Gluconacetobacter diazotrophicus PA1 5: one gene and its partner. The protein of the gene in region 1 interacts with the protein of each later gene in a pairwise test. Links are inferred from orthologs where the notes say so. Each region holds a gene or a part of one and is shown in the gene's direction. Other genes may lie near its edges. The genes, in order: mrdA and GDI_RS06555.

Evidence for each region.
Region 2: the proteins of mrdA (region 1) and GDI_RS06555 interact in binary tests that used the Escherichia coli proteins (3 or more experiments, as listed by UniProt). The link is inferred for Gluconacetobacter diazotrophicus PA1 5 from one-to-one orthologs.

The regions. Positions count from the first base shown.
Region 1 is NC_010125.1:2,397,887-2,408,983, reverse strand. The notes cover bases 5,186-8,051. They hold mrdA (penicillin-binding protein 2), read left to right. Parts: upstream 5,186-5,599; coding sequence 5,600-7,504; downstream 7,505-8,051. Other genes in these bases: rodA (rod shape-determining protein RodA), read left to right, coding at 7,544-8,051; GDI_RS11155 (hypothetical protein), read left to right, coding at 5,186-5,544. Also shown: GDI_RS11180 (chloramphenicol phosphotransferase CPT family protein), read left to right, coding at 1-158; GDI_RS11175 (2-isopropylmalate synthase), read left to right, coding at 462-2,036; GDI_RS11170 (hypothetical protein), read right to left, coding at 2,228-2,515; GDI_RS11165 (rod shape-determining protein), read left to right, coding at 2,879-3,925; rod shape-determining protein MreC, read left to right, coding at 4,063-4,968; more of GDI_RS11155, read left to right, coding at 4,981-5,185; more of rodA, read left to right, coding at 8,052-8,698; glyS (glycine--tRNA ligase subunit beta), read right to left, coding at 9,110-11,097. UniProt on the Escherichia coli protein: Catalyzes cross-linking of the peptidoglycan cell wall. Responsible for the determination of the rod shape of the cell. Is probably required for lateral peptidoglycan synthesis and maintenance of the correct diameter during lateral and centripetal growth.
Region 2 is NC_010125.1:1,378,931-1,390,453, forward strand. What follows is about bases 5,659-8,950. They hold GDI_RS06555 (penicillin-binding protein 1A), read left to right. Parts: upstream 5,659-6,035; coding sequence 6,036-8,750; downstream 8,751-8,950. Other genes in these bases: GDI_RS06550 (aldo/keto reductase), read left to right, coding at 5,659-5,929. Outside these bases: GDI_RS06525 (aspartyl protease family protein), read right to left, coding at 1-812; GDI_RS20225 (hypothetical protein), read left to right, coding at 1,039-1,218; GDI_RS06530 (helix-turn-helix transcriptional regulator), read right to left, coding at 1,461-2,276; rdgB (RdgB/HAM1 family non-canonical purine NTP pyrophosphatase), read right to left, coding at 2,374-2,991; rph (ribonuclease PH), read right to left, coding at 2,988-3,734; heat-inducible transcriptional repressor HrcA, read left to right, coding at 3,901-4,968; more of GDI_RS06550, read left to right, coding at 5,042-5,658; GDI_RS06565 (energy transducer TonB), read left to right, coding at 10,531-11,190; GDI_RS06570 (MotA/TolQ/ExbB proton channel family protein), read left to right, coding at 11,282-11,523. UniProt on the Escherichia coli protein: Cell wall formation. Synthesis of cross-linked peptidoglycan from the lipid intermediates.

The DNA.
Region 1 (11,097 bases):
AAGCGCGGGAGCGCGCGCGGGGTGATCGGCGGATCGGCCTGGCGCGCTGGCAGTATGATCGGGTGCATCGCGGCATGGCGTACGACCTGGAACTGGACACGGTTCGCATGACGCCCGGACAGTCGGCGCACAGTATCCGCGACGCGTTCGGCCTGTAATCCGCCGGATACGGATGGACGGGCCTTTTCTGTTGCAATCGGCGGATCGGCCTGTATGGTGCCGGCCATGGATTCCGCAACGATCATGACGGCAGGCTTGTCGGGCGCAGTGGCGCCGGCCCTGTCGCGTGCCTGCGGCCGGGACGCCCTTCTCCTCAGCCTTCGACTTATCTGCCCCTGAGCGTTCAGGGCCGGCAGGACGCCGGTACGCCCAGGGGAAGTTGCGGGAGCCATCCCGCATGCAAGGCAGGAACGCCCGCACGGCGTTCAAAGGCGAACATCCGGATCAATCCGAGGTAATTCATGACTATCGACCATCCGTCCTTCGGCCGCATCGACAATGATCGTGTCATCATTTTCGACACGACCCTGCGTGACGGCGAACAATCGCCCGGCTTCTCGATGAACCTGGCCGAAAAGCTCCGCATGGCCGAGGCGCTGGCGGAACTGGGCGTCGATGTGATCGAGGCGGGATTCCCCGTGGCGTCGAAGGGCGATTTCGACAGCGTGCACCAGATAGCCTCGCACATTCGTGCCCCCGTGATCTGCGCCCTGGCCCGCAGCGGCGGGCGGAACGACATCGCCAGCGCCGGCGAGGCCATTCGCCCGGCCGCGCGGGGACGCATCCACAACTTCATCTCCACCTCGCCGCTGCACATGAAATACAAGCTGCGGATGGAGCCCGAGACGGTGCTGGAGCTGATCACCGCCGGCAACCAGGCGGCGCGGCAGTTCACCGACGACGTGGAATGGTCGGCCGAGGACGGGTCGCGCACCGACCCGGATTTCCTGTGCCGGTGCGTCGAGGCCGCGATCAAGGCCGGCGCCACCACGATCAACATCCCCGATACCGTCGGCTATGCGACGCCCGAGGACATGGCCCGCATCTTCGCCGACCTGCTGGCCCGCGTGCCGGGAGCGGATACCGTGATCTTCTCGGCCCATAACCACAACGACCTGGGGCTGGGGGTGGCCAACACCATCGCCTCGCTGTCCGCCGGCGCCCGGCAGATCGAATGCACGATCAACGGCATCGGCGAGCGCGCGGGCAACGCGGCGCTGGAAGAGATCGTCATGGCGCTGCGCACCCGCCAGGACGTGCTGCCGTACAGCACCGGCATCAAGACGCAGAACCTGCTGCGGACGTCGCGGATGCTGGCGACGATCACCGGGTTCGACGTCCAGCCCAACAAGGCGATCGTCGGCCGCAACGCCTTCGCGCATGAAAGCGGCATCCACCAGGACGGCGTGCTGAAGAATGCCGCGACCTACGAGATCATGACGCCCGAGAGCGTGGGCTGGACCCGGTCGTCGCTGGTCCTGGGCAAGCATTCCGGCCGCGCCGCCTTTCGCGACAAGCTGAAGGCCATGGGATACGGCGAGATGGACGAGGCGCATCTGAATGATGCGTTCGCGCGGTTCAAGGACCTGGCCGACCGCAAGAAGGTCGTCTACGACGAGGACCTGGTCGCCCTGGTCGATGACGAGGCCCGCGACCATGCCCGCATCCGCTTCGTCTCGCTGGATATCGAGGCCGGGTCTCGCCGTCCGGCGCGCGCCGACCTGGCGCTGGAGGTCGACGGCGAGGCGCGCAGCGCCACCGTGACTGGCCAGGGGCCCGTCGATGCGGCGTTCAACGCGGTCCGCGAGATCTTCCCGCACGAGGCGACGCTGCAGCTCTATTCGGTCGGCGCGGTGACCGAGGGCAGCGACGCGCAGGCGCGCACCACCGTGCGGCTGGAGGAAGATGGCAAGCTGGTGGACGGCCAGGGCGCGGACAGCGACACGCTGGTGTCGGCCGTGCGGGCCTACGTTCATGCGCTGAACAAGCTGCTGGTCAAGCGTACCCGCGCCGAACCCGAAGCCATGACGGCCTGACCGGCACCGGACGGCCGGTATCATGACGGGCGGGGCATCCTTCGGGTGCCCCGCTTTTTTTCGTCGGTCCGTCCTCAATAACCGTTGTATAACCGCCCGGACAAGGCTCATTTAGTACTGCCTCTCTTTTATACATGATTACGCTCAGTTATGTACCATCTCTCGATAATCCTGTCTGTAGTAGCCGCGTGTCAGTAGCCGCGCCGGGGCGGGGGCGGCGTGGTCGCGGCCCCCGTCGCGGCGCCCACGGCACCGCCGGTCAGCGCGCCGATGGCCGCGCCGCCGCCGCCGCCGGCCAGGCCGCCGATGGCCGCCCCGCCGCCCGCGCCGATCAGGGCGCCGGTGCCGGCGCGCGCGCCGGGGTCATAGGGATTGCCGCACCCCGCGAGGGCCAGCAGTCCCGCCCCTGCCAGGGCGCTTCGAACGAGGGTTCGATGGCGGGTCTGCGTGGAGGTGGGGGCATGCATGCGGATCTTCATGATCGTCTTCCTTGTCACCGTCTGGCCGCCATTCTCGGTGCGGCTGATGGATGCGGAAGGGCGGTTCGGTGGCGAAAAAAAGGCATGCCGCCGCGCCGCCGCGCCACGCCGCAGATATGGGAAGCGGCCGGGCATTCCGGCAGGGGATGGAAAAGTTTTCATGCCAGCGGGAAGCGGGATCGGCGGGGCGGCATGGAAATGCACGATTTAATGTCCGTGGCCCTTGCCCGTCTCTTCCAGCCCCGGTAAGCCCACGGCCTGATCCTGTGGGCTTGTGTGCGAGGCGACGTGTGGCTGTCGGCACGTCGCGCAACCCCGGCCGGGATGATCTGCCATAGTCGTGCTTGTTGTCGGGAGTTCTGGATGTTTGCTCGTCTGCTGGGTCTCTTGTCGGCCGACATGGCCATCGACCTCGGCACGGCCAATACCCTTGTCTATGTCAAGGGGCGTGGCGTCGTCCTGAATGAACCCTCGGTGGTCGCCATCGCCGAGGTACGCGGCAAGAAGATGGTGCTGGCGGTGGGCGAGGAAGCCAAGCAGATGGTCGGGCGCACGCCCGGCAACATCACCGCCATCCGCCCCCTGCGCGATGGCGTCATCGCCGATTTCGAGGTCGCGGAGGAAATGATCAAGCATTTCATCCGCAAGGTGCATAACCGGCGGATGTTCGCCAGCCCGCTGATCATCGTCTGCGTGCCCTCCGGCTCGACCGCCGTCGAGCGCCGGGCGATCCAGGAAAGCGCCGAGAGCGCGGGCGCGCGCAAGGTCTTCCTGATCGAGGAGCCGATGGCGGCGGCGATCGGCGCCGGCCTGCCGGTCACCGAGCCGTCGGGCAGCATGATCGTCGATATCGGCGGCGGTACGACCGAGGTCGCGGTGATTTCGCTGGGCGGTATCGTCTATGCGCGCTCGGCCCGGGTCGGCGGCGACAAGATGGACGAGGCCATCATCTCGTATATCCGGCGTAACCATAACCTGCTGATCGGTGAAAGCTCGGCCGAGCGGATCAAGATCGAACTGGGATCGGCCCTGCCGCCCGACGACCTGGAAGATTACGGCGGCTGGCGCGAGGTCAAGGGACGCGACCTGATCAACGGCGTCCCGCGCGAGGTCGTGGTGTCGCAGGCGCAGATCGCCGAGAGCCTGGCCGAGCCGGTCAGCCAGATCGTGGACGCGGTGACCACCGCGCTGGAAAACACGCCCCCAGAACTGGCCGCCGACATCGTGGACAAGGGAATCGTGCTGACCGGCGGCGGCGCGCTGCTCTATCGGCTGGACGAGGTACTGCGCCGCGCGACCGGCCTGCCGGTGACGGTGGGCGAGGACGCATTGTCCTGCGTGGCGCTGGGGACTGGACGCGCCCTCGAAGAAATGAAACGTTTGAAGAATGTCCTGACCAGCATGTACTGACGGCAGGCGAAAACAGGCGGTTCGGCCAGGCGGTGGCCGGCCCGCGCAGGGACAGGCAAGGGGGCCGGGGCGATGAACGTCCGGCGGGGCGGCTGTAGAAACGGACAGGGACACCTGCGAATCGCGGGGGTGTCGTCATGATTCCGTTGTCCATCCCCCTCCGCCAGGCGCTGGACCGGCTGGTCCTGCCGCTGCTGATCGTCGCGGCGGTCGGCATCATGCTGCTGGGCCAGGCCGACCGGGGCCTGACCGAACGCGTGCGCATGAGCGTGGCCGACATTCTGGCTCCGGCTTATGGATTGATCGTCTGGCCCCAGGAAAAGTTTCACGGTCTGTTCGGCCGCATGCGCGACATGGGCCGGATGGAGGCCGAAAATCAGCGCCTGCGCCTGGAAAACGCCAATCTGCGCCATTGGTACGACGTTGCCGCCGCCCTGGCGGATGAAAACGCGGCGCTGAAGGCCAACCTGCACTGGATGCCCGATCCCGCGCCCTCGTTTGTCACCGGGCGCGTGGTCCGCGATACCAGCGGGCTGTATGCGCGTAGCGTACTGGTGGCCGCCAATGTCGATGCCGGTATTCACAAGGACGAAATCGTGCTGGACGCGTCGGGTCTGGTCGGCCGCGTGACCGAGGTCGGCGCGCGCTCGGTGCGGGTGCTGCTGGTAACGGATGCGTCCAGCCGGATTCCGGTGACGCTGGAAGTCAGCCATGGGGCCGCTATAATGGCGGGGGACAATTCGGGCACGCCGCGCCTGATCTACTATCCCCAGGATACCCCCCCGATCGAGGGAGAACGCGTCGTCACCAATGGCGAGATTGATTCACTGCCCCCGGGGCTGCCCGTCGGGCGGGTTCACTACCCGCGCGCCGGCCAGCCGGTCATCGTTCCGGCCGCGTCGCTGGAGCATCTCGACATTGTCCGCGTCTTCGATTACGGGCGGTCCGCCGTGGTCGCGCCGGATGCCCCGGGGCGGGTTCCCCTGCTGCGGCCCGGCAGTATCCTTTCGGTTCCCTTCCAATCCCCACTTGGTCGTGGATGAGAGTGTGCATGGATGACGCCCGACCAGTCACCTGCGCTTCAGCCGGGCATCCAGCCCCGTGCCAGCCTGTGGCGCCGGCTGGACGTGCTGTCGCGGCGCGGCCTGCCCGGCGCGCTGACGGGCCTGGCCATCCTGCTGCTGTCCGCGCCGTTCAACCTGCCGGGGCAGGCGGAGCTGCTGCCGGGGGTGGTGCTGTCCTCGGTCTTCTTCTGGACCATCTTCCGCCCGGCCTCGATGTCCTCGCCGCTGGTGTTCCTGCTGGGGCTGCTGGTCGATCTGCTGGGATTCGGGCCGCCGGGCGTGATGCTGCTGGTGCTGCTGATCGTCCACGGCGTGGGGATGTCGGCGCGGTACGGATTCGCGCGCATCCACGGGCTGCTGCTGTGGCTGGTGTTCGGCGGCGTGTCGCTGGGGGGGACGGTCCTGCAATGGACGCTGGTGTCCGCGCTGTCGCTGCGGGTGATGCCGGTCGGCGCGTTCGTCTTCCAGTGGACGCTGGGCCTGGGGGTGTTCCCGGTGCTGTATGCCGTCTTCGCCGCCATGGCGCGCACGATCGCCAATCCCGGCCGCGCCTGACGTCCCCCTTGCGCGCGACTCATGACGTATTCTCTGTCCTGACGCGGATGGGTGGATGATCCGGCGCAGGAAAACCGCCACCCGCCTGATGTCGCGGCCCGATACCGGGAATCCGTCGCGCGGGGTCTTCACCCGGCGCGCGCTGGTGGTGCTGGGGGCGCAGATGGCGGCGCTGGGCGCGCTGGGGCACCGGCTGTACGGACTCCAGGTGCTCGACGGCGACCATTACGCCAAGCTGGCGGAAAACAACCGCGTCAATCGCAGCCTGATCGCCCCGCCGCGCGGCCGGGTGGTCGACCGGTTCGGCATTGCCGTGGCGTCGAACAAGGTCAACTGGCGCGCGCTGCTGCTGCCCGAGGACACCAGCGACATCTCCGGCACGCTGGACCGGTTTTCCGCCCTGGTGCCCATCGAGGCCCGCGATCGCGCGCGTATCGAGCGCGAGATGCGGCACAAGCGGCGCTTCATCCCGATCATGCTGCACGACTTCCTGTCGTGGGACGACATGGCGCGGATCGAACTGAATGCGCCCTCGCTGCCCGGCGTGCTGATCGATGTCGGGACCACCCGCAACTATCCGTTCGGGCCGCTGATGGCCCATGTCGTGGGCTATGTCGCGCCGCCGGGCGAAAAGGACGTGACGGCCGACGCGACGATGGCCCTGCCGGGAATGCGCATCGGCCGGTCGGGAATCGAGCAGACGCAGGATACCTTGCTGCGCGGCCAGGTGGGCGCGGTGGAGATCGAGGTCAACGCCGTCGGCCGCGTCATGGCCGAACTGTCGCGCGATGATGGGCAGGCCGGCGACGAAATCACCCTGACCATCGATTCGGGCCTGCAGCAGGCGGTGCTGGGGCGCATCGCCGACCAGTCGGCCAGCGCCGTGGTGATGGATTGCCGCAATGGCGAGGTGCTGGCCATGGTCAGCAACCCGTCCTTCGACCCCTCGCTGTTCGACAGCGGCGTCAGCCAGGCGCAATGGGTCGAATGGACCAACAACCAGGGCACGCCGCTGATCAACAAGGCGGTCGCGGGCGTCTATCCCCCCGGCTCGACCTTCAAGCCCGCCGTGGCCATGGCGGCCCTGCAGGCCGGCACGCTGTCGCCGACCGACCGGATCTTCTGTCCCGGCTACCTGGATGTGGGCGGCACGCGCTTCCATTGCTGGTCGCGTTACGGCCACGGATCGCTGACGCTGAAGGACGGGCTGAAATTCTCCTGCGACGTGTTCTTCTACGAAGCCGCGCGGCGGACCGGCATGGACGCCATCGCCGCGGCGTCGCACGCGTTCGGCCTGGGCACGCACCTGGATATCGAACTGCCGCACACCCGCCAGGGATTGATCCCGACCCCGGACTGGCGGCGGGCGCACGGCCAGCACTGGAATGGCGGCGATACGATCGTCAGCGGCATCGGGCAGGGATTCGTGCAGGTCACGCCGCTCCAACTCGCCACCTATGCATCGCGGATCGCCAGCGGGCGGGCGGTGCAGCCGCATCTGGTCCGCGCGGTCGCGGGCAAGCTGGCGGAGGGCACGGACCCCACGCACTGGCCGGCGCTGGGCATGCCCGATCCGTTCCTGGGGCAGTTGCGCGCCGGCATGTTCGCCGTGATCAACGAGGAACACGGCACCGCGCCCAAGGCGCGCCTGGATATTCCAGGCGTCCAGATGGCCGGCAAGACCGGGTCCGCGCAGGTGCGTCGCGTGTCGCGCGCCCTGCGCGAAAGCGGGCATTTCGATTCCTCCGCCCTGCCGTGGGAATATCGCCCGCATGCCCTGTTCATCTGCTATGCGCCCTATGACGCGCCGCGCTATGCGGTTTCGGTGGTGGTGGAACACGGCAATGCGGGCGCCGCGGTTGCGGCGCCGCTGGCCCGCGATATCATGACCGATGCGCTGACCCGCGACCCGGCGAACCGCAAGGAACCGCCGGGCCAGGTGGTGGCCGACATCGAATAGTCGCCGGTGGGCTGCGTTACCCCTGCCGGAGAGGGACACATGAATTTCCAGAAGCGCCTCCTGCGCGCCGAACCCAATTTCCGCATCCTGGCCAAGCTGTGGCAGGTCAACTGGCTGTACGTGCTGCTGATCTGCGTGCTGGCGGGGGTGGGGTACGGCGCGCTCTATTCCGCGGCGGGCGGGTCGTCCCGTCCGTTCGCCGGTCCGCAGACCATCCGCTTCGCCTTCGGCATGGTGATGATGATCTGCGTCGCGCTGACCAGCCCGCGCGTTCTGGTCCGCCTGGCCTGGCCGCTCTACGGGCTATCGCTGCTGCTGCTGGTCGCGGTGCTGCGGATGGGCCATGTCGGCAAGGGGGCGGAACGCTGGCTGATCATCGGCGGGATGCAGGTCCAGCCCTCGGAACTGGCCAAGATCGCACTGGTGCTGGTGCTGGCGACGTGGTTCCACCGCATCAGCTACCGCAGGATGGTCAATCCGCTCTACCTGCTGCCGCCCGCGCTGATGGTGCTGCTGCCGGTGGGGCTGGTGCTGAAGGAGCCCAACCTGGGCACCGCCGTCATCATCGGCGTGGTGGGGGCCACGATCTTCTTCGCCGCCGGGATGCGGCTGTGGCAGATCGTACTGCTACTGGCACCGCTGCCGTTGCTGGGCAAGTTCGCCTACGCCCACCTGCATGACTACCAGAAGGCGCGGATCACCACCTTCCTGCACCCCGAAAGCGACCCGCTGGGCGCGGGCTATAACATCATCCAGTCGAAGATCGCGCTGGGGTCGGGCGGGATGTGGGGGCAGGGCTACCTGCATGGCACGCAGGGGCAACTGAACTTCCTGCCGGAAAAGCAGACCGACTTCATCTTCACCATGATCGCCGAGGAATGGGGCTATGTCGGCGGGATCGTGGTCATCGGGCTGCTGATGCTGATGGTGCTGGGCGGGATGCTGATCGCCCTGCGCAGCCGCAACCAGTTCGGGCGCCTGCTGGGGCTGGGGATCGCGACCAATTTCTTCCTCTATTGCGCGGTCAACCTGTCGATGGTGATGGGGACGATTCCGGTCGGCGGCGTGCCGCTGCCGCTGATTTCGTACGGCGGTTCGGCCATGCTGACGGTGATGTTCGGGTTCGGGCTGCTGCTGTCGGCCTGGGTGCACCGCAATTCCACGTTCGGCGAGACCGCGTCGGACCCGTCATGACCGGCCTGCGACCGGTCGATCCCGCCACCGCACGGGCCTATCGGCTCAGCCTGTATCGCGCGGGCGGACAGTCGGTCCGCACCGGCCGCCGGCCGGTCCCTGATGACGACGCCGGGGCATGGTGGCGACGGGGAGATATCCTCGTCATAAGCGCCAGCAATCCCGGCGGCGGCCGCCGGCCGGACGGCTGGAACCACCGGACGATGCGCCATATGGCCGCGTCCCTGCCGGGCGTCACCCTGCACGCACGGGGAAGGACGGCTGGGCCGCTGGTCCGAACCGCTGTTCGCCGTCGCACCGCCGCTGGCGCGCGGGCAGGTAGTCGCCCGGCGCTTCCGCCAGAACGCCATCCTGCTGGTGCGGAACGGCCGCCCCGCGCAGCTACTGTTCCTGGCGCGAGGTCCTTACCCCTCAGATCTGGCTGAAATCCGCGATCAGCACCGTCATGCGGCGCAGTTCCGCCAGCAGCCGCAGCCGGTTGGCCCGCAGATCGGCCCGGTCGGCATTGACCGTCACGGCGTCGAAGAATCGGTCCAGCACAGGGCGCAGCCGGGCCGCGTCGCGCATCGCGTCCTCGAACCGTTCCGCCGCGATCGTAGTTTCCACGGCGGGGATGACGTCCAGCAGGGCGTTGGCCAGCTCCCGTTCCTCAGGCTGCTCGTACAGCGTCGGGTCCGGTGCGCCGTCATGCGGTCCGTCCTTGCGGTCTTCGATTCGCAGGATGTTCGCCGCCCGCCTGGTCGCCGCCAGCAGGTTCTGCCCGTCATCGGTGGCCAGCATCGCCGCCAGCGCGTCGGTGCGGGCCAGCAGGCGCGTGATGTCGCTATCCTCGTTGCCGCTGGAAATCGCGGCCAGGATGTCGTGCCGTGCCCCCTCGGCCCGCAACTGGACCCGCAGCCGCTCCGCCACGAATCCCGGCAGCAGGGCCAGGTCCGGCGCGTCGCGCAGCGTCTCGGGCAGGGCCTCGGCCGCCAGCACGAACAGCTTCACCAGGTCCAGGCGCAGCGCGTTCTCGCGGATGATGCGGATCACGCCCAGGGCGGCGCGGCGTAGCGCGTAGGGGTCGCCCGAACCGCCGGGCTTTTCGCCCGCCGCGAAGAAGGCGGCCAGGCTGTCGATCTTGTCGGCCAGCGCCACCGCGATCGACACCGGCGCGGCGGGCACGCCGTCATTCTGGCCGCGCGGCATGTAATGTTCGGCAATGGCGGTGGCGACCGGATCGGCCTCGCCGTCATGCCGGGCGTAGTACGCGCCCATCACTCCCTGCAGTTCGGGGAATTCGCCCACCATGCCGGTGGTCAGGTCCGCCTTGGCCAGCAGGGCCGCGCGTTCGGCCTGGGCCGGGTCCGCCCCCACCATCGGCGCCAGCAGCCCCGCCAGTCGCACGATGCGCTGCACGCGCGCGCCCTGGCTGCCCAGGGCGGCGTGGAAGGTGATGGCGTCCAGCGCGCCCACCCGGCTGGCCAGGGTGCGGGCGCGGTCCAGGTCCCAGAAATGGCGTGCATCGGCGAAGCGGGCGCGCAGCACGCGCTCGTTGCCCGCGATGGTCAGCGCGCCGCCATCCTCCGGCAGCAGGTTGGCCACGAAGGCGAAGCGCGGCGCCGCCGATCCGTCATCGTTGATCAGCGCGAAATAGCGCTGGTTGACGCGCATCGATACCTGCATGACCTCGCGCGGAAGGTCCATGAAGGTCTCGTCGATGCGCCCCAGGAAGGGAACCGGCCATTCCGTCAGGCCCGCGACCTCGTCCACCAGGCCGGGGTCGGGGACGATTCGCAGCCCTTCCTCGGCCGCCAACCGGGTCGTGCCCTCTTCGATCAGCGCGCGCCGTTCCGCCGCATCGACCAGCACCTGCCGCGCGCGCAGCCCGTCGCGCCACGCGGCGGCGTCGGTCACGGCGAAGGCCCCCGGCGCGGTGAAACGGTGGCCCTCGGTCAGGCGATCGGCGCGCAGGCCGTGGCCGTCATCCTCGCCGTCCGCCAGCGAAAACGCGACGGTCTCGCCATCCAGCAGGCACAGGATACGGCGCAGCGGCCGCACCCAGGTGAAACCGCTGCCTTCACCCCAGCGCATGGATTTGGGCCAGGGAAAGCGGCGCAGCAGCGGGGGCAGGGCCTCGGCGATTCGCGTCGCGGCCTCGACCGGGGGCACGGTGCGGTTCAGCACCCAGAATCCGTCCTCCAGCACCAGGTCGGCCGGGGTCACGCCATGCTTGCGGGTGAAGCCGGCCAGGGCCTTTTCCGGCGCGCCCTCGCGCGGGCCGCGCTCGGCAACGGTGGTGCCGGGGACGACGCCGTCCAGCGTCAGGGTCAGCGCGATGCGGCGCGGGCCGGAAAAGCCCCGCGCGTCGCGCGGGTTCAGCGGGGCCAGGGCATCGGTGACCAGGCGGACCAGGTCCT
Region 2 (11,523 bases), 1.0 Mb from region 1 along the record:
GCCCAGACCCCGTGCGTCGTGCTGACGGCCGATCCCGAATAGGGAAGGTTCGCCTGGTAGCGTTCTGCAAGATGATAGCGTCGGGCGAAGGGAGCGATCAGCAGCAGCGATCCGTTATCACCCGTATCGACCGCGAATCGCCCGGCTATACCGTCTATGGATCCGAAAATTTCCGGTTGATTATCCTGAAAATGAAAGGGCACGATCATCCCGCCGCCACGATGGACAAAACGATCAGGTTTCGTAAGTGTCATGACCTGTCGGTCGAAGTCGAAATGGACAACGAACCTCTGCAATGTCTCCAGCCCGATGAGCATGCGGTCCGGGTGATTCCTTTCGAACGCATATGTATGAAAGCCGGGGCGGTTCATGACGGCACCCCCGATCGACAGTGTTGCGAGCCTGCCCAGGCTCGTCGTCGAAAATCCTTCTCCGCCACCTGACATTTTCAAATGTCCTGTCGTGTCGGCATGCAGTGCCGCAACAATGGAAGGCTGCAGAAGCAGGCTTCCTCCGCTGTCGAACTCGGCTTCCGCGTTCAGCGTCCCGTTCAGGGTCACTGGTACGATGATCCGGTTGTCCGCGGTCAGGCGGAACGGAACGTCGATCCTGTCCATGCCTTCCGGCATCGCGATGTCCGATCGGGGGCGTCGGGGTATGGAATAACAGTCGTCCGGAACGGACGGATTGATGTCCACCCGATCGATTGTCGTCACGCTGTCGAATGTCGGATCGGACCCGTCGCCGACCCGGATGGAAAATGGAATCGTCAGGCCCGATACGCGGCGATAGTCGCCATAGGTCGTGACCACTCGGTCCTCGGCCTGCTGTTCGTCGATGCGGTACAGCAGGTGGGTCGTCCCGTCTATCCAGGCATCGAATGTCCGCCCACCCTCGGGCGTGGCGGTTATGACGTCATATGCATGCCCGTTCTCGGATCGGGTGCCGGTGCGGGCGATCGTCGCGGGGTGGCGATCAGGGTACCACCATGCCTGTGCGACGCGGAAGGCCTCGCTTTCGGCATCCAGGATGGCGTCTGTGTCCCCCAGCGTGTACGCGATCCCGCTGCGGGGCATGATCCAGGGCGTGACGCCGTCGAATCCCAGCCCACGCGGCGTGGGAAAGGCCGATGTCAATGTCACGGTGCGCCCCGTCATGACATCATCCTCGCGGCTGCCCGGCACGTCCATGCCGCCCGAACGGGTCGTCGTGCGGTAAGCGAGTGTCCTGACGCCGTCCCAGCGATCGCCGCCCGACGCGGCCTTCATCTGCCGCAGGATGCCGATGGCGGGGTCGCTGGTGTCCAACGGGTCCGACGCGATCGCGATCGGCGTTGAAAACGCGACGGACAGCAGGATGGCGGCAGGAAGGGAATATCGGATCATGGGGCGCAGATAACGCGATCCGCGGGCAGGCGTCTTGAACAGGACAAACATTCCACCGGCCCGCGTGCGCGACGGTCAGAACATTCGGTCCCCGCGCAATCTACCGGGCGATTGTCCCGTCGACGCCTTGACCAGACGGGTCATATGGCTCTGGTCACTGAAACCGGCCAGGTCGGCGACATCCGCCAGGCCGGACTCGCCGTCGTGCAGAAGGGACAAGGCCACTCCGACGCGCAGCCGGCGCATGTAGCGGCCGATGCTACAGCCGAATATGGTGCGAAAGGCGCGCGCCAGATGAATGGGATGCACGTTCGCCAGGGCGGCGAGTTCCCGCATCGAGGTCTGGCGGCCCGGATGGGCGTGAAGATAATCCCTGACGGCCAGAAGCCATTTCGCGCCGCGCGCGTCGGCCTGAACCGATAGACAGGCGTGATCCAGTATGTCGGATACGATGCTTTCCGTTTCGCATGCGTCCTTTGTGGACTTGTCGCGGATGGCACGGGCAAGCCGCATGCCCAGTCCGACAATGCCCGGATCATGGCGATCCATGGCGTCGCTGAACAATCCTGTTCCCTGCCGGTAATGATCGAGCGCGTGTGCGGCGATTTCGATAGTCAGGATCCGTGTGGGAGATGGTGCGTGCCGGTCGGCGTGATGCTCGCCCGGCGGGTGAACGATCAGCATGCCGGGGGTCGCCGTGCGGGCGCGCTGCCCGAAAACTTCCTGATAGCCGCCACTCAGGACAAGACACAGGCTGGCCAGTTCGTGATCGTGCCGGGCGATCCGCAGCGAGGGGGCATAAAGACTGTCTGAGACGACGAAATCCGACAGGACCACCTGCCGGCGTCGTGCGTCGTGCAGGTTGCCTGCACCGCGTGATGTGCTGCCCATCGGATGTCCTTCAATGAGGCTCGGCGTGCCGTATCGAACCGGGTGCGGTCGCGCGTGCCGGCGGGACGATCCCGCCGGGGGTACGGTGGATGCGTATTCAGTCCCCGGGCAGGCAGGCGTCACGGAACAGGGCGAAGGCCCGGGCGCGGTGGCTGATGGTGTTTTTCTCGGCCTCGGGCATTTCGGCGAAGGTCCGGTCGCGGCCCTCGGGGGTGAAGACCGGGTCGTAGCCGTGGCCGTGGGTGCCCCGCGGCGGCCAGGTGATCCGGCCGTCGATCCGGCCCTCGAAGCTGCGGATCGTGCCGTCGGGCCAGGCCAGGCACAGCACCGAGACGAACCAGGCCGACCGGTCGGGATCGTCGCCGATGCCCTCGTGGATACGGGCCATGGCGCCCGGAAAATCCTTCTCCGGTCCGGCCCAGCGGGCGGAATAGATCCCGGGCGCGCCGCCCAGGGCCGCGACGCACAGGCCGGAATCATCCGCCAGCGCCGGCAGGCCGCTGGCCTGCGCCGCGGCATGGGCCTTCAGGGCCGCATTGCCGACGAAGGTCTCGGCGGTTTCCTCGGGTTCGGGCAGGCCGAGCTGGCCGGCCGAGAGGACGGTGATGCCGTATCCGTCCAGCAGGGCGGAAAATTCCACCAGCTTTCCCGCATTGTGGCTGGCCAGGACCAGCCGGTCGCCGCGCGCCAGGCGGCGTGTCGCCTGCCCGCTCACGGTGCGGTCCGCGCGGTCAGGGCGGCGTCCACGGCCTGGCGCTGGGCGATGAAAAGCTGCGCGGTGCCGGTTCGCGCCAGACGCAGCAGCGTGTCGAACTGGTCCTGCGCGAACGGGGCGTGTTCGGCGGTCGCCTGGATTTCGACGATGCCGCCGGTTTCGGTCAGCACGAAGTTGGCGTCGGCGGCGGCGGCGCTGTCCTCGTCATAATCCAGGTCCAGCACCGCGCCGGCCCCGGTCAGGCCGCAGGATACGGCGGCGACCTGCGCCGTCAGCGGCAGGCGGGCCAGCACGCGGTTGCGCACCAGGGTTTCCAGCGCCAGGCGCAATGCGACCCAGGCGCCGGTGATCGACGCGCAGCGGGTACCGCCATCGGCGTTCAGCACGTCGCAATCGACGGTGATCGACATCTCGCCCAGCGCCTCCAGATCGACGACGGCACGCAGCGAGCGGCCGATCAGGCGCTGGATTTCCTGGGTGCGGCCCGACTGCTTGCCCTTCGCGGCCTCGCGGCCGCCACGGGTATGGGTGGCGCGGGGCAGCATGCCGTATTCGGCCGTCACCCAGCCCTTGCCCTGGCCGCGCAGGAACGGCGGCACCCGGCTTTCGACGGTGGCGGCGCACAGCACCTCGGTCCCGCCCATGCGGATCAGGGCCGAACCCTCGGCATGGTGGGCGAAGCCCGGTTCGATGGAAATGGCGCGCAGCGCATCAGGTGCGCGGCCCGAGGGGCGGGTGGTCATGAAGGCGGTACTCCGATCGGCAGGCCGAGGGGCCGGGCATAGCCCGAGCGGGGAACGGATTTCCAGTCCCGTGCTTGTCATGGCCCGCTTCCGGTTCCAGATTTAGGCTGGTCGTTTTTTCGGGCTGGCGTTTCCTGGCCGGTCGAACAGGGAGGAACCAAGGCCGATGGACCCCGCCACGCTGTCCCCCCGTCCTGCCCTGCCGCCCGGGCTGGACGCAAGATCCGCGGCGATCCTGCGTGAAATCGTCGAACAGTACGTGGAAACCGGCGAACCGGTCGGCTCGCGCACGCTCTCGCGCCGCCTGCCGCTGTCGCTGTCCCCGGCCACGATCCGCAACGTCATGGCGGACCTGACCGAGGCCGGACTGCTGTTTTCGCCCCACGCCTCGGCCGGCCGCCTGCCCACCGAAAAGGGCGTGCGGCTGTTCGTCGACGGCCTGCTGCAGTTCGGCAGCCTGACCGAGGACGAGCGCGAGACGATCACCCGCTCGCTGGAAATGCGCGGCCGGTCGCTGCAGGACATGCTGTCCGAGGCCTCGTCTATGCTCTCGGGCCTGTCCTCGGCGGCGGGTCTGGTCCTGGCGCCCAAGAGCGACGGTGCGGTGAAGCATATCGAATTCGTGGCCCTAGGGCCGCGCCGCGCGCTGGTCATCCTGGTGGGGGCGGACGGGCAGGTGGAAAACCGGGTGATCGAAACCCCGATCGGCCTGCCGCCCTCGGCTCTGGTCGAGGCGGGGAACTACCTGAATGCCCACCTGACCGGTCGCACGCTGGAGGGCCTGCGCGAGCATGTCAGCGCCAACATGGCCGCCAATCGCAATGAACTGCATCATCTGACGGCCGAAGTGGTGGCCAGCGGCCTGGCGACGTGGAGCGAGCTGGATCGCGGCGGCACGCTGTTCGTGCGCGGCCAGGCGCGGCTGCTGGCCGACGTGACGGAGATCGAGCGCCTGTCCACCATCCAGATGCTGTTCGAACGGCTAGAAACGCAGGAAACGATGCTGCGCCTGCTGGACCTGGCGCAGGAATCCGAGGGGGTGCGGATCTTCATCGGGGCCGAAAGCGGCGTGTTCGGCCTGTCGGGCATGTCGGCGGTGGTGGCCCCGGCGCGGACCGACAGCAACCGCATCGTGGGTGCGATCGGCGTGATCGGGCCGACGCGCATCAATTATGGCCGCATTATCCCGGTGGTGGATTACACCGCGCGGGTTATCGGCCGGATGCTGGGGTGACTGCCTCGCCAGTGCCATATTGTTTCGTTCTTTTTTGAAGAAAGAAGAAATCTTCTTCATGCAGGAGGCCCGAATGTCCCACCCAGACGCCCGCCAGGCGGGACTCTTCTCCATCGGCGGTGACATCCCGGTCGCCCGGATGGGTTTCGGCGCCATGCGCATCACCGGGCGCGGCATCTGGGGCGACCCGCCGGACCGCGATCGTTCCCTGGCCACCCTGCGGCGCGCGGCGGCGTGCGGCGTCACGCTGATCGACACCGCCGACAGCTACGGCTCTTGTGTCAGCGAGGACCTGATCCGCGCCGCGCTGCATCCCTATGATGGGCTGACGATCGCGACCAAGGGCGGCCACACGCGGCATGGTCCCGATATCTGGCGCCCGGTCGGCAACCCCAATTACCTGCGCCAGTGTGTGCTGATGAGCATGCGCCGCCTGGGCGTGGCGCGGATCGACCTGTGGCAGTTGCATCGCGTGGGGCCCGACTGCCCGCCCGAGGCGCAGTTCGAGGTGATCGCCGCGATGCGCCAGGAAGGGCTGATCCGCCATGTCGGCCTGTCCGAGGTCTCGGTGGACATGATCGAACGCGCGGCGCGCTTCTTCCCGGTCGCCACGGTGCAGAACCGCTACAACCTGGTGAACCGCGCGTCCGAGGACGTGCTGGAATACTGCATCGCGCACGGGATCGGCTTCATTCCCTGGGCGCCGCTGGCGGCGGGCGGGCTGACGCAGGGCCATACCGCGCTGGCCCGGACGGCGGCCGACCTGCAAGCCACGCCGGGGCAGGTGGCGCTGGCCTGGCTGCTGCGCCGCGCTCCGGTCATGCTGCCGATCCCCGGCACCGGCAGCCCCGACCATGTGGATGAAAACACCGCCGCCGCCGGGCTGGTGCTGGACGACGCCACGTTCGCGCAACTGGACAGGGAAGGGCGCGAGGAATGGCACCGGCTGTCGGGTTCCTGAGCGCGGGACGAGACGCGGGCGCGCGACAATGCTAGGACACCGCCTATCGTGATGGACCCTCTTGTGCTGGACATTGCTCCCTTGGACCTCGCCTGTTGGACCCCGGATGATTTTTCCTAACGGATCGGACCGCGACGGCCGGATGCTCGTCACCTCGCGCGTGGGCGGGAACGGCCCGTCGGACGGCGGGGCGCCCCCGGGCCGTACCGGCGGCTTCGGCCTGACCGGTCCGGGGGGCGGCCCGCGCCGGCCGCGCTTTCGCCTGGTGCGTCGCATCGCCGGGGGCGGGATGGCGCTGCTGATACTGGCGACGGCCGCCGGCGGCCTGGTCGCATGGACGAAATACGAACAACTGGTGTCCGACCTGCCGACGGTGGACGGCCTGCGGACCTACCAGCCCCCGGTCATGAGCCGGCTTTATTCCGGCGACGACCGCGTGATGGCCGAACTGGCGGCGGAACGGCGCGTCTTCGTGCCCTACAGCGCCATTCCCGACCGGGTGAAGAACGCCATCATCGCGGCCGAGGACCAGAAATTCTATACCCATGGCGGCGTCGATCCGTTCGCGATCATCCGCGCGGGCCTGACCGACCTGACCATGCAGAAGGGCCATCGGCCGCTGGGCGCCTCGACGATCACCCAGCAGGTGGCGCGCATCATGCTGCTGGGCACCAACGCCGTGTCGCTGCAACGCAAGGCCAAGGAGGCCCTGCTGGCAATCCGGATCGAGCAGACCCTGCCGAAGGACAGGATCCTCGAAATCTACCTGAACGAGATCTATCTGGGCGCGGGTGCCTATGGCGTCGCCGCCGCCGCGCAGACCTATTTCAACAAGCCGCTGGACCAGCTGGACAATGCCGAGGCCGCGTTCCTCGGCGCGCTGCCCAAATCGCCGACCAACTACAACCCCTATCGCTTTCCCGAGGCGGCGCGCGGGCGGCGCGACTGGGTGCTGCAGCGCATGGCCGAACTGGGCGCCATCACCGAGGACGAGGCCCGCATGGCGCAGGCCGAGCCGCTGGTGCCGCAGGCCTTCGTCCGCCCCGGCCCGGTCCCCGGGTCCGAATGGTTCGCCGAGGACGTGCGGCGCGCGCTGATCGAACGCTACGGGCTGGACACCACCATGCAGGGCGGCCTGCTGGTCCATACCAGCCTCGACCCCCATCTGCAGCAGATCGCGACCGGCGCGGTGCGTGACGGGCTGATGGCCTATGACCACGACCATGGCGGCTGGCGCGGGCCGGTCGGCCATCTGGACGGCGTTACGGCCGCCGCGAGCGTGCCCGACGCATGGCAGCCCGCGCTGGCGGCGGTGGCGAAGCCCGCCGGCATGCTGGAATCCTGGCGCCTGGGCGTGGTCCTGTCCCCCACGACGGGCGAGGTCGGATGGCTGGAAGGGCCGGCCTCGCACGGCGTGCCGCACACCGGACGGCTGCTGGCGCGTGACATGGCGTGGATGCGGCGCTGGCGCCTGCCGCGCGCGGGCGACCTGGTCATGATCGAACCCCAGGCCACGGGCGGCGGCGCCGCGCTGCGGCAGATCCCCCGCGTCGAAGGTGCGCTGGTCACGATGGACGTGCGCACCGGCCGCGTGCTGGCCATGGTCGGCGGCTGGTCGTTCGCCCAGTCGCAGTTCAACCGCGCGACCCAGGCGTTCCGCCAGCCCGGATCGTCCTTCAAGCCGTTCGTCTACCTGACGGCGATGGAACAGGGGATTTCGCCGTCGCAGAAATTCGACGATTCGCCGGTGTCCTACGGAACCTGGCACCCGAACAATTACGAAAAGGATTTCTGGGGCCCCACCACGCTGCATGACGCGCTGCGGGAATCGCGCAACCTGGTGACGATCCGCCTGGCGGCCCATATCGGCATGAAGTCGGTGGCGGCCATGGCCGCCAACCTGCATCTGGTCGATGCCATGCCGCATGTCCTGCCCGCCGCCCTGGGCGCGGTGGAAACCACCGTGCTGCGCGAGGCCGGGGCCTATGCCACCATAGCCTCCGGCGGCCGTCTGGTCACGCCCAGCCTGATCGACGACGTGCAGGATCGCGACGGCCACGTGCTGTGGCGGCCCACGGGCATGGATCTGCAGGCCGCGCCCGCCGCCCCGCCTGCCCAGGCGCCCACCGCTTCCGCCTCCCTTCCGGCGCTTCCCACCGTGCCGGCCGACGGGCCCGCGATCATCGATACCCGGCCGCAGGTCGTCTCGCCCGCCAGCGCGTTCCAGATCACCACGATGATGCGCGATGTGATCCTGCGCGGCACCGGCGTGCAGGCGGGGGCGGGCATCGACCGTCCCATCGTGGGCAAGACCGGCACCAGCCAGAACTTCAACGATGCCTGGTTCGCGGGCTTCTCGCCTGAAATCGTGACGGTCGTGTGGGTCGGCTTCGATACGCCGGCGACCCTGGGCAAGGCCGAAACGGGTGCCGCCATCGCCGGACCGATATGGAACCGGGTGATGAAGGCGGTGCTGGCCGACCGGCCGAAGCTGGATTTCCCGGTGCCCGAGGGGATCACGCTGGCACGCTACGACACCGGCATGGGCATGGCGGTGGACGCGTTCAAGCCGGACCAGGTGCCGGGTATCAGTTCCGACCTGTTCGCCAATGCGACGGGCGCGCTGACCGCCGCCGATACCGGGGCCGAGACCATGCCCGACTCCGAAAGCGACATGGCGGCCTCTCCCTCGGTCGGCACGCCCGAAGGCGGCGCGCCCGGCGTGGGTTCCGGCACCGGTCCCGCGCCGCAGGCGGGGCCGTCCGGACCCCCCGCGGCGCCTGCCGGCGGGGGTGACATCGGCATGGGCGGCCTGTATTGACGCCGTGCGCCCGCTGCGGCGGGCCCCCTTTTCCTGACGGAGACCTGTTTCATGTCTGCCGAGACCGATTCCCTCAACGAACAGATCAAGCAGTCGGTGGCGCTGCTGAGGAGGCATCTTTGACTGGGATGTCGCACTTGGCCGTCTCGCGGAACTGAACAACCGGGCGGAGGATCCGGATCTGTGGAACGATCCCGACACCGCCCAGAAACTGATGCGCGAGCGCACCCTGCTGGCCGGGCAGGTCGAGGGCGTGCAGCGCCTGGAAGCCGACGTCCGCGACACGCTGGACCTGGTCGAACTGGCCGAAATGGAGGGCGATGACGCTGTCCTGAAGGACGCGGTGCAGATGCTGCGCGCCCTGGCCGAGGAGGCCAAGCGCCGCGAGACCGAAAGCCTGCTGTCCGGCGAGGCCGACAGCAACGACTGCTATCTGGAAGTCAATGCCGGCGCCGGCGGGACCGAAGCCCAGGACTGGGCCGAAATGCTGCTGCGCATGTACACCCGCTGGGCCGAGCAGCACGGTTACAAGGTCGCGCTGATGGAAAGTTCGGAAGGCGAGCAGGCGGGGCTGAAATCGGCGACGATCCAGGTCACCGGCCCCAACGCCTATGGCTGGCTGAAGACCGAGGCCGGAGTGCATCGCCTGGTGCGCATTTCGCCCTTCGACGCGGCGGCGCGGCGACAGACCTCGTTCGCCTCGGTCTGGGTCTATCCGGTGGTGGATGATTCGATCGAGATCGAGATCAACGAAGCCGACCTGAAGGTCGATACGTTCCGTGCCTCGGGTGCCGGCGGCCAGCACGTCAACAAGACGGAATCGGCCATCCGCATCACTCATATCCCCACCGGGATCATCGTCGCCTGCCAGACCGACCGTTCGCAGCATCGCAACCGCGCCACGGCGATGACGATGCTGAAGGCGCGGATGTACGAGCAGGAACTGCAGCGGCGCGAGGCCGCGGCGGCGCAGACCGAGGCGGCGAAGACCGATATCGGCTGGGGACACCAGATCCGTTCCTACGTCCTGGCGCCCTATCAGCTGGTCAAGGACCTGCGTACGAGTGTCGAGCGCGGCAATCCCGACGCCGTGCTGGACGGCGACCTGGACGACTTCATGGCCGCGGCCCTGGCCGCCCGGGTGGGCGCCACCCGGTCGGAGGCGAGCGCTTCCGCCCAGTAACGGTGCCGCAGCAATGCCGCGAGGTCGCGCCGGATCGGGGCGGGGATGGCGGAGCCATCCCCGCCTTTTTTATGGCACGTCCGCACGCGCATCCCGGGCGGATTCGAACCGGACGGTGCCGCGCACGTTACACGAGATTGCGCTCCCGGTGCCCGTGGGTCGGGCCGGCACCGTTTTCGTATCGCCCCTGCACAGACAGGCGGCACGGCGCGAAAAATGGCAGAATTGATGGCCCGTGCTTAAAAATCGCCGGTTTTTGGCCATTTATGACAGGCGGTTAATATGGCCAATTTTTAGGCCAGTGATGACAAAATGCTCGTTTCGGATTGAGTAAATATCTTGCTTGACATGAGGGGGGGGCAATAGCCCAATTCAATGGCTTGGCGGCATTTCGATGGCTGTCCGGCCAGGTCGGAACGCAGGGGATCGTTGGGTCTCCGATGCTGTTTTCGTGTGTCCTGAATGCCTCAGCGGTCCGCGCCGCGATGCATGGTCCCGGTCTTCCGGGACGGGAGCCGAAGCTGCCTCAGTGGTGCTGATTTGTCGTGGGTTTGAGTGCCGAAACCGGCGCGGACGAGAGGTTAAGGAGGTTTCGACATGAACTACGCGGAACAACAACGCAGTCCGATGAAGCATATCGTCGGGATTACTGTCGTTGTTCTCCTGCACGTGGTTCTGATCTGGGCGTTGATGAACGGCCTCGGGGCGAAGATCGTCCAGGAGTTGCACCCGCCCATCCAGACCAAGATTATCACCGAGCCCAAGCCGCCGCCGCCGCCCCCGCCGCCGCCGCCGCCGCCGGTGATGACGCAGCCGCCGCCGCCGTACATTCCGCCGCCGAAGATCCAGATCCAGCCGCCGCCGCAGCAGGTGATCCGCCAGGTGACGCACACGCCGCCGCCCAAGCCGATGCCGCCCGCGGCCAGCGTGGCGCCGCCCGCGCCAAACGCGCCGGTCGGTCCGCCGGTTCCGGATCATCTGGCGGGCGCGCGCCCGGTGAACAACGTCAAGCTCGAATATCCCGAGGAGGCGCTCGAGGAAAATCGCGAGGGACGCGTGACCGTGCTGTGCGACGTGGAAGCGACCGGCGAGACGACCAACTGTGCCGTCACCAGCGTGCAGGGCGGGCAGGAATTCGCCCAGGCCGCGCTGGATTACGTCCGCCGCGCCAGGTATCAGCCTGCGGTCAAGAATGGTGTTCCCATCAAGGAATTCCACCATCCGTATACGATTACCTTCAGGCTCAGCAACGACTGAAGGTTACCGAAGTTGCCGGAGCCGGCCGGGTGAACCCGACGGCTCCGGGGTTCCGGAAAACGGGCCATCTACCACAAAGGATTTGGAGTACATGACCAGACTGCACCGTGTTCCTGTCGTTGCCGCGTCGGCCCTGGCGGCCGTTCTGAGCGTCTCGTCGCCCGTCATTGCGGTCGCGCAGGATGCACAGTCCGCCGCTCCGGCCGCCGCTCCTGCTCCTGACGCGTCCGCTCCCGCCGCCCCCGCTCCGGGTGCGCCGGCTGCCGCCGCTCCGGCCGCGCCCGACGCTTCGGCTCCGGCTGCCCCGGCCGCCGGCGCTCCCGCCCCGGATGC